DNA from 2 places in the Pantoea sp. X-Soil-ISGK-275 genome. Region 2 is predicted to be linked to the other one. Evidence: predicted binding sites of a transcription regulator. Region 2 holds the regulator's gene; the other holds the start of a gene.

Region 1 (8,131 bases), 380 kb from region 2:
CCACTTCCAGCCGATCGTCGAGCGGCAGCGCCATCAGCGGCTCGGCCATCGCGGCGATGCGGTTGAACTGTGTCAGCAGCTCGGTGCGACGCGCATCATCCAGCTCCAGCGCCAGAATCTGCTCCATTTGGGCGATATAGGTGGCCCAGTCCGGTTGTGAACTCATCAATAATCTCCGTTAGAAACCGGCGGCACTGCCGTTGCTGCGCGGATCGAACGCGCCTTCCAGCATGCCGTTGTTGTGTCTGACGATCGCGCCTGCATGGCCGACCACTTCACTGAAATCGGGCAGCAGTTCAACCTCATGGCCGAGTGCGCGCAGCTGCTGCACCGTTTCCGGTGCGATGCGCGCTTCGAGCTTAAGCGAATCGGATGATTGTCCCCACGTGCGACCCAGCAGCCAGCGCGGTGCGCTCACCGCCTGTTGCAGCGGACGCCCCTGAATCACGTGACGGGTGAATATCGCTGCCTGGGTTTGTGGTTGACCGTCGCCGCCCATCGAACCGTACACCATGGTGCGACCATCTTTGAGGCGCGCGGCGGCGGGATTAAGCGTGTGGAACGGCTGTTTGCCCGGCTGCAGCGCCAGCAAATGGTCGGGTTGCAGGCTGAAAGCCGCACCGCGGTTTTGCCAGGTGATGCCGGTGCCAGGCAGCACCACGCCGCTGCCGAATTCGTGATAGACGCTCTGGATAAACGAAACGGCCAGCCCGCTGCTGTCCATCACGCCCATCCACACGGTATCGCCCGGTCCGCGTCCTGTGCCCCACGCAGCGGCTTGGTGATCATCCACCTGCGCCGCCAGCGTGCTGAGATGTTCAGCATCCAGCAGGCTCTGCACATCAATGTCGATGTGGCGCGGATCGGTGATGTGCTTGTCGCGCAGCGCAAAGGCTTTTTTGGTGGCTTCGACGATGCGGTGCACGGTTTGTGCTTCATTGGCGTCAGCCATATTGAGCCGATCGGTAATGCCGAGGATCGCCAGCGACACCAAACCCTGCGTTGGTGGCGTCATGTTCCAGATATCGCCTTCACTGTGCGCCAGATGCAGCGGCGTGCAGCGGCGGGCTTTATGCGTCTGCAAATCTTCCAGCGTGATTGGCATCCCCAGCGCGCTCATTTCGCGCGCCAGATGGTGCGCCAGTTCACCGCGATAAAAACTCTCGAGTCCGTGATCGCACAGCATGCTGAGTGTGTTCGCCAGCGCCGGTTGGGTGAAGCGGCTGCCTGCAATTGGCACGCTGCCGTCCGGTAAAAAGGTGGCGGCAAAACCGGGTTGATGCTGCAACTCGTGCTGTTTGGCGGCGGTAGCGGCGGCCTGCGAGGCGGTGACCGGAATGCCGTCGGCGGCATAGCGAATCGCATCGCGCAGCAAGCGGGTTAATGGCAGCGGCGTAGCGCCGAGTTCCTGCGCCAGCTTCAACGCTTCCTGCCAACCGCTCACGGTGCCCGCAACGGTTAAGGCGGCTTTGGGTCCGCGATGCGGAATATGCGTTTCGCCGTGATAGAAATCGAGATGTGCCAGTGAACCGGCCGCGCCGCTGGCGTCAATGGCGATGGGATCGCCGTTTGGCGGTACCACCAGCCAGAAGCCGTCGCCGCCCAAACCGTTCATGTGCGGGTAAACCACGGCGATAGTGGCAGCGGCGGCCACCATCGCTTCCAGCGCATTGCCGCCTTCGCGCAGCACCGCTAAGGCGCTTTCGCTGGCGAGATGATGTGGCGTAACGGCCATGCCTAACGGCGCCATGTTGCTCTGTATCATAGTGAACTCTTTTTCTGGGTACGTGGTTAATAGGAAGCAAGAGCTGTTCCAGTTTTGGTCGGACACCAATCTGGATCGATTTATGCTAGCTTGTGGTGAAACGAAAGTTACAGGACCGATGATGAAACAACTTGATGAACGCCTTCGTAGTCACTATCCGCAACTGTCGCCGCAGGAGCAGCGCATTGCCGACTTCGTGTTTGACCATTTTGATGACCTGATCAGCTACAACAGCGCCGAGCTGGCGCGGCTGAGCGGTGTGTCGAAGGCGACGGTTAGCCGTTTGTTCAAGCGTCTCGGTTACGAGAAATATAAGGACATGCGCGACGAGCTGCGCATCCTGCGCCAGAGCGGCATGCCGCTCACCGACAACCGCGATGCGGTGCAGGGCAACACCTTGTTGTCGCGCCACTATAAGCAGGAGATGGCCAACCTGACGCAGTGGGTCAACAGCATCGATCCACAGCAGTTTGGCGAGGTGATTAGCGCGCTGGGCGCGGCAAAACGGGTATTTATCATCGGCATGCGTAACGCCTATCCGGTGGCGCTGCACCTGCGTCAGCAGCTGATGCAGGCGCGTCCACAGGTGCATGTGCTGCCGCAGCCGGGTCAGACGCTGGGCGAAGAGCTAGTGGATATCACGCCCGACGATATCGTGGTGGTGATGGCGTTTCGCCGCCGACCACGCATTATTCGTCCGCTGATGCAGCAACTGCAGCAGAACAACATTCCCGTGCTGGCGCTGTGTGAGCCGCAGGCGCAGGGCATTATCACGCTGGCGCGCTGGCAGCTTTGCGCACCGCTCGACAGCGTTTCAGCCTTTGATAGCTACGCCTCCGCCATGAGTCTGGTTAACCTGCTGGCGAATGCGTTGCTGCATGAAATGTTGTCGCAGGGCCGTCAGCGCATCCATCAAATTGCCGATCTTTATCAACATCTCGACGAGCTGGAACACCGATAACGGGCGCCATCATGGTGCAATGCACTGTTTTTGATCGTTAATTCTAACGGGCGCGATGCCCGTTTTTGCTGCCTTCAACGCGGTAAATCCACGTTTTTTTCCCTTTCTTCTCCCGGCACTGCGGTTGGCACATTAGTTGCAGAATGATTCACTAAGAATCTTTTGTTTCACGTAAACTCACCGGGGTGCATAATGAAAAAAGTATTATTAGCGGTAGCGGGCGCGGCATTGCTGATGGCGCAGGTCGGGAGTGCGATGGCCGATCAGCTGCAGGATATCCAGAAGCGCGGCGTGATCCGCGTGGCGGTTCCGCAGGATTTCCCGCCGTTCGGTTCCGTGGGTACTGACCTGCAACCGCAGGGCTACGATATCGATATGGCGAAGTATCTCGCCAAACAGATGAAACTGAAGTTGCAGCTGGTGCCGGTTTCCAGCGCCAACCGCGTGCCGTATCTGCAGACCGATAAAGTCGATCTGGTGATCTCCAGCATGGGCAAGAACGCCGAGCGCGAAAAAGTGATCGATTTTACCCAAGCGTATGCGCCGTTCTTCCTTGGCGTATTTGGCCCGAAAGGTGAAACCCTGAAAGATGCGGCCGCGCTGAGCGGCAAATCCATCGGCGTCACGCGCGGTGCGGTAGAAGACATGGTGTTAAGCGATATCGCGCCGAAAGATGCCCAGGTGAAGCGTTATGAAGATAACAACACCACGCTGTCGGCTTATCTGTCGGGACAAGTGCAGTACGTTGCCACCGGTAACCTGGTTGTCGCCGCCATTGCGCGTCAGAACGCCGCGAAAGCACCGGTTGCCCAGTTCATGCTGAAAGATTCACCGTGCTACATCGGCCTGAAAAAAGATGAGCCGGCGCTAAAAGAGAAAGTGAATGCGCTGATTGAGCAGGGCATCAAAGACGGCACGCTCAACAAGCTGTCGGAAGAGTGGCTGAAAGCGCCGTTGCCAGCCAACCTCGGCGCATAAAGCATGGCGCAACTTAACTTTGCCGATCTCTGGCCGCACTGGCCAGAGTTGCTGGCCGGATTGTGGGTCACGGTTCAGATCACCGTGCTCGCCACCGTAGGCGGCGTCAGCCTCGGGATTCTCGGCGCGGCGCTGCGCAGCGGTAAACCGAGCTGGGCGAGCCGCATCTGGGGCGTGTATGTCGAGCTGATCCGCAATACGCCGTTTGTGGTGCAGCTGTTTTTTATCGTCTTTGGTTTGCCCAATCTGGGTCTGAAACTGACGGCGGGCGAAGCGGCGCTGCTGGCGATGTTGATTAACCTTGGCGCGTACAGCACCGAAATTATTCGCGCCGGGATTCAGGTGACGCCGCGCGGCCAGTGGGAAGCGGGGCGCGTGCTGGGATTAACCCGCACGCAAACCTTTATCCGCGTGGTGCTGCCGCCGTCGCTGCAGCGCATTTATCCGGCGCTGGTCAGCCAATGCATCATTGTGATGCTGGGTTCATCGGTGGTGTCGCAGGTGTCGTACGAAGAGTTGACCTTTGCCGCCAACCTGATTCAGTCGCGCACCTTTTTGAGTTTTGAAGTCTATTTCGTGACCACGCTGATCTATCTGGCGTTGTCGATCGCCATGCGCCAACTGCTGCTGGCGCTGGGACGTAAATGGTTGGGAGCGCAGCCGGCATGATGACGCAATTTACCGACTGGGACATCCTGCGCAACCTGCTGCTGGCAGCGCGCTGGACAATTTTACTCTCGCTGGTGGCGTTTTTTGGCGGCACGCTGGTGACCTTACCGCTGCTGTTTATGCGCCTGTTGAAACGCAAATGGCCGATGCGCCTGGTGCGCGCGTACACCGAGCTGTTTCAGGGCACGCCGCTGCTGATGCAGCTGTTCCTCGCCTTCTTCGGCGTCGGCTTGTTCGGCATCGATGTGGCGCCATGGACCGCCGCCTCGCTGGCCTTAACGCTCTACACCAGCGCGTTTCTGGTGGATATCTGGTACGGCAGTATTCGCGCCCTGCCAAAAGGGCAGTGGGAAGCGTCGCGCTGTCTCGGCCTGACCTTTGGTCAAACGCTGTTTCGCGTGGTGGCGCCGCAGGCGATTCGTATCGCTATCGCGCCGACGGTTGGATTTGCCGTGCAGGTGATTAAAGGCACCGCGCTGGCTTCGATTATCGGTTTCGTCGAGCTCACCAAAGCCGGCACCATTTTGAATAACGTGACGTATGAGCCGTTCAAGGTGTTTGGCCTGGTGGCGCTCGGTTACTTCCTGATGTGTTATCCGCTGTCGCGTTACAGCCAGTACCTGGAGAAAAAATTCAATGCCGCTCATCACCATTAATCAGGTACAGAAGTACTACGGCGACAACCACGTCTTGAAAGGTGTCGATCTTGATGTCGATCACGGCGAAGTGATCTCGATTATCGGCCGCAGCGGATCGGGCAAAAGCACCTTGCTGCGCTGCATGAACGGGCTGGAAGGCTATCAGGAAGGCAGCATCAAACTCGGCGGCATGACGATTACCGACCGCGAATCGCAGGCGCGTGAAATCAGCCGTTCGGTCGGCATGGTGTTCCAGAACTTCAATCTGTTCCCGCACATGACGGCGCTGGAAAACGTGATGCTGGCACCGCGCCGCGTACTGAAGAAAAGCGAAGCCGGATGCCGTGAACTGGCGACGCAGATGCTGGAAAAAGTCGGCCTTGGTGAGCGCATCAATTACTACCCGGCCAATCTGTCTGGCGGTCAACAGCAGCGCGTGGCGATCGCCCGTGCGCTGGCGATGCAGCCCAAAGTTTTACTCTGTGATGAGATCACCTCCGCGCTCGATCCCGAGCTGGTCGGCGAAGTGCTGAAAGTGCTGGAGCAGCTGGCCGCCGAAGGCATGACGCTGATTCTCGTCACCCATGAAATGAACTTCGCCCGCGACGTGGGCGATCGCGTGGTCTTTATGCATCAGGGGCGCGTCTGGGAGCAGGGCGACAGCAAAACGCTGTTCGCCAATCCGCAAACCGCGGAGCTGAAGCAATTTATCTCCACGGTCCGCCTCTAAGTTTTCTTTAAGGAATACAACATGGATATCAGCCAATTTTCGCAAATTAATCCGCCACAGCGTCTGCTGATGGGACCGGGCCCGATCAACGCCGATCCGCGCGTGCTGCGCGCCATGTCGAGCCAGCTGATTGGCCAGTACGATCCGGCGATGACACACTACATGAACGAAGTGATGGCGCTGTACCGTGGCGTATTCCGCACTGAAAACCGCTGGACCATGCTGATCGACGGCACTTCACGCGCCGGTATCGAAGCGATCCTGCTGTCGGCGATCCGTCCGGGCGACAAAGTGCTGGTGCCAGTGTTTGGCCGTTTCGGTCATTTGCTGTGTGAAATCGCCCGCCGCTGCCGCGCGGAAGTGCACACCATCGAAGTGCCGTGGGGCGAAGTGTTTACGCCGGATCAAATCGAAGATGCGATCAAAAAAGTACAGCCGCGTCTGCTGCTGACGGTGCAGGGCGATACCTCGACCACCATGCTGCAGCCGCTGGAAGAGCTGGGCGCGATCTGCCAGAAATATGGCGTGCTGTTTTACACCGATGCCACCGCATCACTCGGCGGTAATGCGCTGGAAACCGATGCATGGGGCCTGGATGCGGTATCGGCTGGCATGCAGAAGTGCCTCGGCGGACCGTCCGGCACCTCGCCAATCACGCTGAGCCCGCAGATGGAAGCGGTAATCCGCAAACGTAAATGCGTGGAAGAGGGCATCCGCACCGCCGATCATCAGGATGGCGATGACGAGATGATCTACTCCAACTATTTCGATCTCGGCATGATCATGGATTACTGGGGCCCGGAGCGCCTCAATCACCACACCGAAGCCACCACCGCGCTGTTTGGCGCGCGTGAATGTGCGCGTCTGATGATGCAGGAAGGATTAGATAACGGCATCGCGCGCCATAAGCTGCACGGCGATGCGCTGCTGAAAGGCATTCAGGGCATGGGCCTCGAAACCTTCGGCGATCTGCAACACAAAATGAATAACGTGCTCGGCGTGGTGATCCCGCAGGGCGTGAATGGCGATCAGGTGCGCAAACTGGTGCTGGAAGATTTCGGTATCGAGATCGGTACTTCGTTTGGTCCGTTGCACGGCAAAGTGTGGCGCATTGGCACCATGGGTTATAACGCGCGTAAAGATTGCGTGATGATGACGTTAAGCGCGCTGGAAGCGGTGCTGAATCATGTTGGTTTCCGCACCACGCAAGGCGCAGCGATGCAGGCGGCGTGGGATCTTTACGGGAGCCACGCATGAATAAAAGCCTGATGACCGCCAGCGAGGCGCAGATCGCCGCCGCTCGCGTCATGGCGCGCTGTGATGCGCTGGCTGAGATCAGCGAAAGCGAAGATGGCCTGACGCGTGTTTATCTGTCGCCGGAACAGCTGCGTGCTAACGCGCGCGTCGGCGAATGGATGCAGGCCGCGGGCATGACGACCTGGCAGGATGCGGTGGGCAACATTTGCGGTCGCTACGAAGCGGCGCAGCCGGGCGCGCAGGCGCTGCTGCTTGGTTCGCATCTGGATACGGTGCGTAACGCCGGTCGCTACGACGGCATGCTCGGCGTGTTAAGCGCCATCGAAACCGTGCAGTGGCTGCACGATCGGCAGCAGCGTTTGCCGCTGGCGATTGAGATTGTCGGCTTCGGCGACGAAGAGGGCACGCGCTTCGGCATTACGCTGCTCGGCAGCCGTGGCTTGACCGGCAGCTGGCCGGAAAGCTGGGTGACGCACCCGGATGGCAACGGCATCACGGTGGCGGAAGCGATGCAGGATGTCGGTTTCGATGCGGCGAAAATTCTCGACGCGGCGCGTGATGTCAATGAGGTCGCCGCCTATCTGGAGCTGCATATCGAACAAGGTCCGTGCCTTGAGCAGGAAGATTTGGCGTTGGGTGTGGTGACGGCAATCAACGGCGCGCGTCGTCTGAATTGCAGTTTTATCGGTGAAGCCGGCCATGCGGGCACCGTGCCAATGACGCATCGCAAAGATGCGCTGGCCGCCGCCGCCGAGTGGATGGTGTTTATTGAACACACCACGCAGGAGCACGATCCGCAGCTGGTGGCGACCGTCGGCACGCTGAGCTGCTTGCCGGGCGCGGTCAACGTGATCCCTGGCGAAGTGCAGCTGTCGCTCGACGTGCGCGGTCCGCAGGATGAGCCGCTGGAACGTTTGCTCTCCACGCTGCTGACGCAGGCGCAGGCGATTGCGCTGCGTCGCGGCTTAACCTTCAGTTCCAACGTGTATTACCAGATTGCCGCCACCGCTTGTGATGCGCGCTTGCAGCAGGCGCTGAGCCACGCGGTGGAAACCGTGCAAGGGCGCAGCCTGTCGCTGCCGAGCGGCGCCGGACACGATGCAATTGCTATCGCCGAGCGCTGGCCGGTTGGC
Region 2 (8,131 bases):
CCAGCGTGGTGGGACAATGTGCAAGAGTGGGTCGACGAATTAAAACAGGAATGGCTCAAAGACGTGAACGTTTTACGCGAATGGGTCGCTGAGCGGGAAAAATTACAGGACGTTAGAAAAAAATGACCCCAGTCGAAACTGGGGTGCGCGAATACTGCGCCAACACCAGGGAAATGGGTACTGTTGCTATTATTAGAAATCGAATAAGAAAGCAACAGTTCGGTATTGGTTAACGCTTCAAAATCACCTTAACAAATTCGCCAATGCTTGCGACAAGATTCATTAAATTGTGTGATGTTGAGCAGCGATTAAATACAGAAAACATTAATTTGCTGACACAGTCAAGCAAGGAATTAATTTCTTTGCCATATTGCACCTTTTTTGACCAAATGTTCTGCTTTTAGCCTGGTTTTGCTTCAGTGAGCCACAGGAAAATCCGGGTGGAAGCATGGAAAATCTGATTCTGACAAAAAATTGAGGTTAAGTGAGATTAACACTCTGATGTTTATAGATAAAAACAGATTTTTCGACGGCTTATCCAAAACGTTTTGGAAACCTTAAACGGAAAGTTCCAGTTTATAGCTTATTGAATAATGTAAACCAAACGTGCGGTAAATCGCTTTACCATCCGTGAGGTCGAATGTACGCGGGATCGTACAGATTTGGTGGCATTTTTCAGAATGGTCTCTGTTATCAATGAACATGTTCGAACAACAGTAAAATTGATAGTTAAGTATCATGAAAGCATTTGCGTGAGCGATATCACATTCAGTTAAGTGTTCAAGCATGCAGCATTTGATCTATATATCGTTATGGAACCGATTCCTTTTTGGCGGAAGTGCTTGATGTGATTGGCTCTAATAGAGGAACACTGATTACAATGGCAACAATTTTCCAGACGTCTTTACCTGTCTGAGGGTAAAATTTAGTGGTTAATCGTTGGTATTCGCTATTGTGACTTGGGTGATTGATTAATACAGGGAACTGGTAAGAGAAAATTGCATGAGCAAGAGTAAAGGGACACTGGGAAAACGTATTAAAGTGCTGATTGCTAAAGTGCTGCTGGCCTGGCTTGGCATCTGGTTAGCGGGTATTTTGCTGTTTGCATTTTTACCGGTACCGTTCTCGGCGGTGATGGTGGAACGGCAAATCGGCGCCTGGTTTACCGGGCGTTTTGATTATGTGGCGCACTCGGATTGGGTCGGCATGGACGAGATCTCGCCATGGATGGCATTAGCGGTTATCGCCTCTGAAGATCAAAAGTTCCCTGAGCATTGGGGCTTTGATGTTGATGCTATCCAGTCAGTGCTGGATAACGATGGCAATGAGCGCATGCGCGGCGCTTCAACCCTTTCGCAGCAGACGGCGAAAAACCTGTTGCTGTGGGATGGTCGCAGCTGGTTGCGTAAAGGGCTGGAAGCAGGATTAACGGTGGGAATCGAAACCGTATGGACTAAGCGGCGTATCCTGACGGTTTATCTCAATATCGCAGAATTTGGCGACGGCGTGTTTGGCGTGGAAGAGGCTTCACAGCGCTATTTCCACAAACCCGCCAGCCGTCTGACGATGTCTGAAGCGGCATTACTGGCAGCGGTTCTGCCCAATCCGATCCGTTTCCGCGCTGATGCGCCTTCAGGCTACACGCGGCAGCGCCAGCAGTGGATTATGCGGCAGATGCGCCAGTTGGGCGGCGAAGGTTTCCTCAACCGATACAAGCTGCATTGATAGGTTTAATCTTCGTCAAAGCCCGCTTCAAACAGTTCTATAACCGCTGCCAGCGCCTGCTCTTCCTGCGGGCCGCTGGCTTCAATCTCAATATGGCCGCCTTTCGCTGAGTCGAGCATCAGCAGCGCAATCACGCTGCTGGCTTCGGCTTCGGTGCCCGATTCGTTACGCAGCAACACTTCAGCATCAAAACTCTGCACCAGCTCGAACAGCTTCATTGCCGGGCGCGCGTGCATGCCCAGCTTGTTACGTATTTCAACGGTTTGCTTCACGGTCATGATTTACGTTTTTCCAGAGTGCGATGACGAGACTGCACGTTTTTACCGCGTGAACGGAAATAATCCGCCAATTGTTCAGCGATATACACTGAGCGGTGCTTCCCGCCAGTACAGCCGATGGCGACGGTGAGATAGCTGCGGTTGTTGGTTTCCAGCATCGGCAGCCACAGTTCCAGGTAGCTGCGCGTTTGATAGATAAAGTTATGTACTTCGGTGTGGCGATCGAGGAAGGCGGCAACCGGACGATCCAGGCCGGTCATCGGACGCAGTTTGGGATCCCAATGCGGGTTCGGCAGGAAGCGCACATCGAAGACATAATCGGCGTCGATTGGAATGCCGTGTTTGAAGCCGAATGACTCAAACACCATGGTGAGTTCACGCTCGCGCTTGCCCAGCAGGCGCGTGCGCAGCATCTCCGCTAATTCATGAACCGACATCTCGGAGGTATCGATAATCAGATCGGCGCGTGAGCGCAGCGGCTCCAGCAGATCATTCTCTTCATCGATAGCACTCTCCAGCGACAGATTTTTGCTGGAGAGCGGATGCAGACGACGCGTATCGCTGTAGCGGCGAATCAGCGTGTTGCGATCGGTATCGAGAAACAGCAGTTGCGGCGAGAAGGTATCAGGCAGATTGTTGAGCGCGGCTTCAAAGACTTCCGGTGATTCCGGCATGTTGCGCACGTCAATGCTGACCGCCGCAGAGATATTGCGTTCGGTTAAGGTATTCGCCAGCTCCGGCAGCAAAACCACCGGCAAGCTGTCGACACAGTAAAAGCCCATATCTTCAAGGGCACGCAGCGCGACTGATTTTCCTGAGCCTGACCGACCGCTAACGATCATCAGCACCATCACATTTCTCCCGTTTTAAACCGGCGAACAGGCCGGTAAAAGTGTTTCTCGCTTAAGAGTGTGCTTCCTGAGCTTCTGTGATAATGGCGTAGAGCTCTTCGTCGCTCTGTGCCGCACGCAAACGACGACAGACGGTTTTATCCGCCAGACGTTTGGCAACCAGCGAAAGCGTGTGCAAGTGGGTTTTACACTGGTCTGCAGGTACCAGCAGGGCAAACAGCAGGTCAACCGGCTGATTGTCTACCGCATCAAAAGCGATAGGCTGATCGAGGCTGATAAACACGCCGACAGCGCGTAATGTGTCCTCCTCCAGCTTGCCATGTGGAATGGCAATGCCGTTGCCAATACCGGTACTGCCCATACGTTCGCGGGTCAGGATGGCTTCGAAAAGCGTCTGGTGCGGCAGATTGAGCTGCTTCGCTGCCAGCTCGCTGATAATTTCCAGCGCGCGTTTTTTACTCTGGCAGTGTACGCCGCTACGGGTACAGTCCAGTGAAAGGACCGAGCTCAATTCCAGTGTTAGATCGTTGTTCATCATCGTTTCACTTGCGAGTTCACATAGCCGCGAGGTTCAGGCGATTGATTTCATTGCCGTTCGCCCGCTGGCGCTTGCGCAGATGACAAAACGGGGCGGTAATATCCGCCCCATTAAGCTCTAAGTGCCGAATCAGTCAGCACTCTGCAAGCGTGAAGGTTAGTGTTTTTTCAGTTTGTCTTTGTGTTTGGTCAGCTGACGGGAAAGCTTGTCGATTAACCCGTCGATGGCCGCGTACATGTCTTCCGCTTCCGATGTGGCGTGCAGCTCCCCGCCGTTGACGTGCAGTGTTGCATCCGCAATCTGCGTCACCTTCTCAACCTTCAGAACAATATAAACCTGATTGATACGATCAAAATAGTGTTCCAGTTTGGCAAATTTGGTATTTACAAATTCACGCAGAGGTTCGGTAATCTCAACATTAAGTCCGGTAAGGTTTAGCTGCATAGGTCTTCCTTCTTCGTTCGGTCAAACCAGCTGTTTACGCTGGTTTGATGGCGGTATAGATAAAGACTCGCGATATTTAGCAACCGTACGTCGCGCTACCATGATGCCCTGTTCGGATAACATGGAGGTCAGTTTGCTGTCGCTCAAGGGTTTTGCGGGGTTTTCCGCCGAGATCAATTTTTTCACTAATGCACGAATCGCCGTAGACGAGGCTTCGCCGCCGCCCTCGGTGTTGACGTGACTGGAGAAAAAATACTTCAGTTCAAAGATGCCACGCGGGCTGTGTAAATACTTTTGCGTGGTCACGCGGGAAATAGTGGATTCGTGCATATCAACAGCCTGAGCGATATCCGCCAGCACCATCGGACGCATGTACTCCTCACCCTGCTCAAAAAATGCCTGCTGCTGTTCAACGATACAGCGTGTCACTTTCAGCAGCGTGTCGTTACGGCTCTCCAGGCTCTTAATCAGCCACTTGGCTTCCTGTAAGTTGCTACGAATATACTGATTATCGCTTTCATTACGGCCAGCTCCGCCCATCGCAGCATACTGCTGATTGATTTTCAGGCGCGGCATGCTGTCGGAATTGAGTTCAACTGTCCAGCGCTTGCTGATTTTACGCACCAGCACATCGGGAATGACATATTCCGGTTCGCTGGTATTGATTGACTGGCCAGGGCGCGGATCCAGTGACTGAATCAGCAACATCGCCTCCTTCAGCACCTCTTCCTTCAGACGGGTTACGCGCATCAGGCTGCGGAAATCATGGTTGGCCAGCAGATCAAGATGTTCGCTCACAATCAGGCGCGCTTCCGCCAGCATGGGCGTGGCGGCATCATATTGCGACAGCTGGACTAACAGGCAATCACGCAAATCACGGGCACCAACGCCGACTGGATCAAAACGCTGCACGCGCTTAAGCACGGCTTCAACTTCTTCCAGCGTCAGCTCTTCATCGCCAATACTGTCATAAATATCTTGTAAGTTGACGGTGAGATAGCCGGTGTCGTCAATGGCATCAACAATGGATGTGGCGATGGCGCGATCGGTATCAGTGAACGGCGTTAACTCCACTTGCCACATAAGATAATCCTGCAGCGATTGCGTGGTTTCGCCCTGATAGATTGGCAGTTCGTCATCCTGGTAATCGGTGCCGGTGCCTGACGGCGTGCCCGCCGTGTAGATTTCGTCCCAGGTGGCGTCGAGCGGGAGATCTTCAGGCATGTCTTTCTGTTCAAGTGCTTCACGTGTGTCTAATGAATCACTCTCTTGTTCCTGAAATTCTCGCGCGTCGATTTCTTCGTGCAGATCGGTTTGTTCAAGCAGCGGATTGCTTTCCAGCGCCAGTTGGAGTTCTTGCTGGAGTTCAAGCGTAGAGAGTTGCAGCAAGCGAATGGCTTGCTGCAACTGTGGAGTCATCGCCAGCTGTTGGCTGAGCCTGAGTTGCAAACCTTGCTTCATAATTCGGTTAGAATTTCCTAAGCAAACGTAGGGTGTTACGACACCTTATCAGAGTCTGAACTCTTCGCCCAAATAAACACGCTTAACCTGCTCATCTACAAGAATTTCATCAGGCGTGCCATGGGCAATTAAATGACCCTGGCTAACGATATACGCGCGTTCACACACCGCGAGGGTTTCACGCACGTTGTGGTCGGTAATCAGCACGCCAAGGCCGCTGTCACGCAGATGCTCGATGATTTTTTTGATGTCGATAACCGAAATCGGGTCAACACCGGCAAAAGGCTCATCCAGCAGGATGAATTTCGGATTAGCCGCCAGCGCGCGGGCAATTTCCACACGACGGCGTTCACCACCCGACAGCGCCTGGCCCATGCTGTCGCGCAGATGGCCGATATGGAACTCTTCCATCAGCTCGTTGGCACGATCCTGACGCTGCTCTTCTGTCAGATCATCACGGATCTGCAGCACCGCCATCAGGTTGTCGTACACGCTCAGGCGGCGGAAGATCGAGGCTTCCTGCGGCAGATAGCCGATACCGCGACGGGCACGCGCATGCAGCGGCAGGATGCTGATGTCTTCATCATCAATCACAATGCGGCCCGCATCGCGTGGCACAATTCCGACCACCATGTAAAAAGTGGTGGTTTTACCGGCACCGTTTGGGCCCAGCAGGCCGACAATCTCGCCGGATTTTACCTGCAGGCTAACATCTTCCACCACGCGGCGGCCTTTGTAGGCTTTCGCCAGGTTCTCAGCGATTAGTGTTGCCATAGCAATCAGTTACTCTTTTTAGGGCTCGCGGACGAACCGTTTTTGTCCTGCAGCTGCGACGGAACCAGAACGGTGGTCACGCGCTTGCTGTCACCCTGGCTGAACGCCTGCATCTTCTGCTCTTTCACCAGGTAAGTGATGCGGTCGCCTTTGATGTTGCTGTCCTGCTGCTGAATGAAGGCATTACCGGTCAGCTCAACAAAATCGTTCGCCAGTTCATAATGCAGTTTACTGGCGTGGCCTTGCACCGGCTTGCCGTTATCCTGCATTTGATAGAAGGTCGCTGGCGTGCCGTAAGCATCAACAATGGTTTTCTTGCTATCGCCGCCCGGACGGGTGACGACCACTTTATCGGCGGTAATCTTGATGGAACCCTGGGTCACAATCACGTTGCCGGTAAAGGTCGCGACGTTGCCCTGCAGGTCCAGCGCCTGGTTGACGGAGTCAATATTCACCGGCTTGTCTGAGTCGCCAGTTAATGCCAGCGCAGGCAGGCTCGTTGCCAGCAGCGTACCCACCAGCAATAACTTAAGGCTATTTTTGTTCATTTTGAATTTCATAGGAAGTTTTGACCTTTTCAAGCAGCTCTGCGTGTTTCGTCCGTAAATTGCCGCGCATTTTCATGCCAGTGGAATTAAAACTGCGGCCAAAAAGGGTGACTTGATCGTCAGATGTCACATCCTGGGTGACCAAATTAACCTGAGCGTTATCGGTAAGGATGCGCTCAAGCTGTGAATCCTGGGTCAAGGTATTGACGACAACGTTGCCATAAAGATAAAGCATACGATCTTTAGTCAGCTTTGCCTTATCGGCGCGCACCGACCATGTCGCGACTTTGTTTACGTCATAGGTGGTCATCACCGGATTATCGAACCAACTTATCTCATCGGCAGCAAAGTAGGTGACTTTATCGGAGACCAGCTTATAGCCCAGCGCGCCTGTTGGGTTATACACCACCGTGTTCGATTTCTCGCTGGTGTAGGTTGGCGCTTGATCGTTGGTTGCTACCGGCGTTCGGTCGTCATCCTGGTTGGTGAGATTCCAGCCGATCAGCACTAAGGCGATCAAGGCCAGGATCAGCGTCATCCAACGCCTGCTCTTACTCATATTGATTGCCCTTTGGCATCCTCAAATTGGTTCTGCGCCATCAAGATCAGATCGCACAACTCACGTACCGCGCCGCGGCCACCGGCAATGCGGGTCACATAATGCGCGCGCGGCAGTAAAATCGGGTGGGCATCGGCAACGGCCACGCTCAAACCCGCCTGCGCCATCACCGGCCAGTCGATCAGGTCATCGCCAATGTAGGCGACCTGCTCTGCGGTCAATGACAGTTTATCCAGGAGTTCCCGCCAGGCCAAAAGCTTATCCGATTGTCCCTGGTAAAGATGCGTAATGCCGAGCGTCTTACAGCGATCTTCCAGCAGTTTTGCTTTGCGGCCGGTAATAATAGCCACTTCAACGCCGGAGGTCAGCAGGCAACGCACGCCATAACCATCGCGCACGTTAAAAGCTTTCAACTCTTCACCGCTGTTACCCATGTAAATCACGCCATCCGACATCACGCCATCAACGTCACAAATCAGCAGGCTAATCTTCGCAGCACGCGCCATGACTTCCGCGCTCACCGGACCGTAGCACGTCTCGACCATTGCTGTTTCAGCACTCATTGTTTCTTCCTGTTCAGACTACGCCAGCGCGCAGCATGTCATGCATATGTACCACACCGAGCAGGCGATCGTCATCGGCCACCAGCAGGGCGGTGATGTTTTTGTTTTGCATCAGATTAAGGGCATCGACCGCGAGCATATTCGGGCGCACGCGAATACCGCCGCTGGTCATCACTTCCTGAATGGTGGCTTTCTGGAAATCGATGCCCATATCGAACACGCGGCGCAAGTCACCATCGGTGAAGATGCCTTCGATTTTCATCAGGTCATCGACAATCACCGTTAAACCAAGATTCTTGCGGGTAATTTCCAGCAGCGCATCACGCATCGACGCATCACGGCTGACGTGCGGAATTTCATCGCCGCTGTGCATGATATCGCTGACGTGCA

Evidence for each region. The regulator sigma-54, encoded in region 2, starts transcription at its own class of promoters, with help from an activator protein. The targets are predictions, from matches to a motif close to GTTGGCACANNTTTCGCTNT.
Region 1: AC6I8A_RS04450 (gamma-glutamyltransferase family protein) is a predicted target of sigma-54. The motif match lies at 1,799-1,818, and genes of this name have one in related genera.

The regions. Positions count from the first base shown of each region.
Region 1 covers NZ_AP035976.1:989,568-997,698, forward strand. Annotated here, with positions in the region: gene hpxX (oxalurate catabolism protein HpxX) at 1-166, opposite strand, end outside; gene AC6I8A_RS04450 (gamma-glutamyltransferase family protein) at 179-1,765, opposite strand; gene hpxU (MurR/RpiR family transcriptional regulator HpxU) at 1,887-2,726, shown strand; gene AC6I8A_RS04460 (transporter substrate-binding domain-containing protein) at 2,919-3,704, shown strand; gene AC6I8A_RS04465 (amino acid ABC transporter permease) at 3,708-4,373, shown strand; gene AC6I8A_RS04470 (amino acid ABC transporter permease) at 4,373-5,029, shown strand; gene AC6I8A_RS04475 (amino acid ABC transporter ATP-binding protein) at 5,010-5,741, shown strand; gene AC6I8A_RS04480 (pyridoxal-phosphate-dependent aminotransferase family protein) at 5,763-6,998, shown strand; gene hpxK (allantoate amidohydrolase) at 6,995-8,131, shown strand, end outside.
Region 2 covers NZ_AP035976.1:613,475-621,605, forward strand. Annotated here, with positions in the region: gene arcB (aerobic respiration two-component sensor histidine kinase ArcB) at 1-126, shown strand, start outside; gene mtgA (monofunctional biosynthetic peptidoglycan transglycosylase) at 1,003-1,725, shown strand; gene npr (PTS phosphocarrier protein NPr) at 1,731-2,003, opposite strand; gene rapZ (RNase adapter RapZ) at 2,000-2,854, opposite strand; gene ptsN (PTS IIA-like nitrogen regulatory protein PtsN) at 2,907-3,389, opposite strand; gene hpf (ribosome hibernation promoting factor) at 3,549-3,836, opposite strand; gene rpoN (RNA polymerase factor sigma-54) at 3,858-5,297, opposite strand; gene lptB (LPS export ABC transporter ATP-binding protein) at 5,346-6,071, opposite strand; gene lptA (lipopolysaccharide ABC transporter substrate-binding protein LptA) at 6,077-6,631, opposite strand; gene lptC (LPS export ABC transporter periplasmic protein LptC) at 6,606-7,178, opposite strand; gene kdsC (3-deoxy-manno-octulosonate-8-phosphatase KdsC) at 7,175-7,741, opposite strand; gene kdsD (arabinose-5-phosphate isomerase KdsD) at 7,755-8,131, opposite strand, start outside.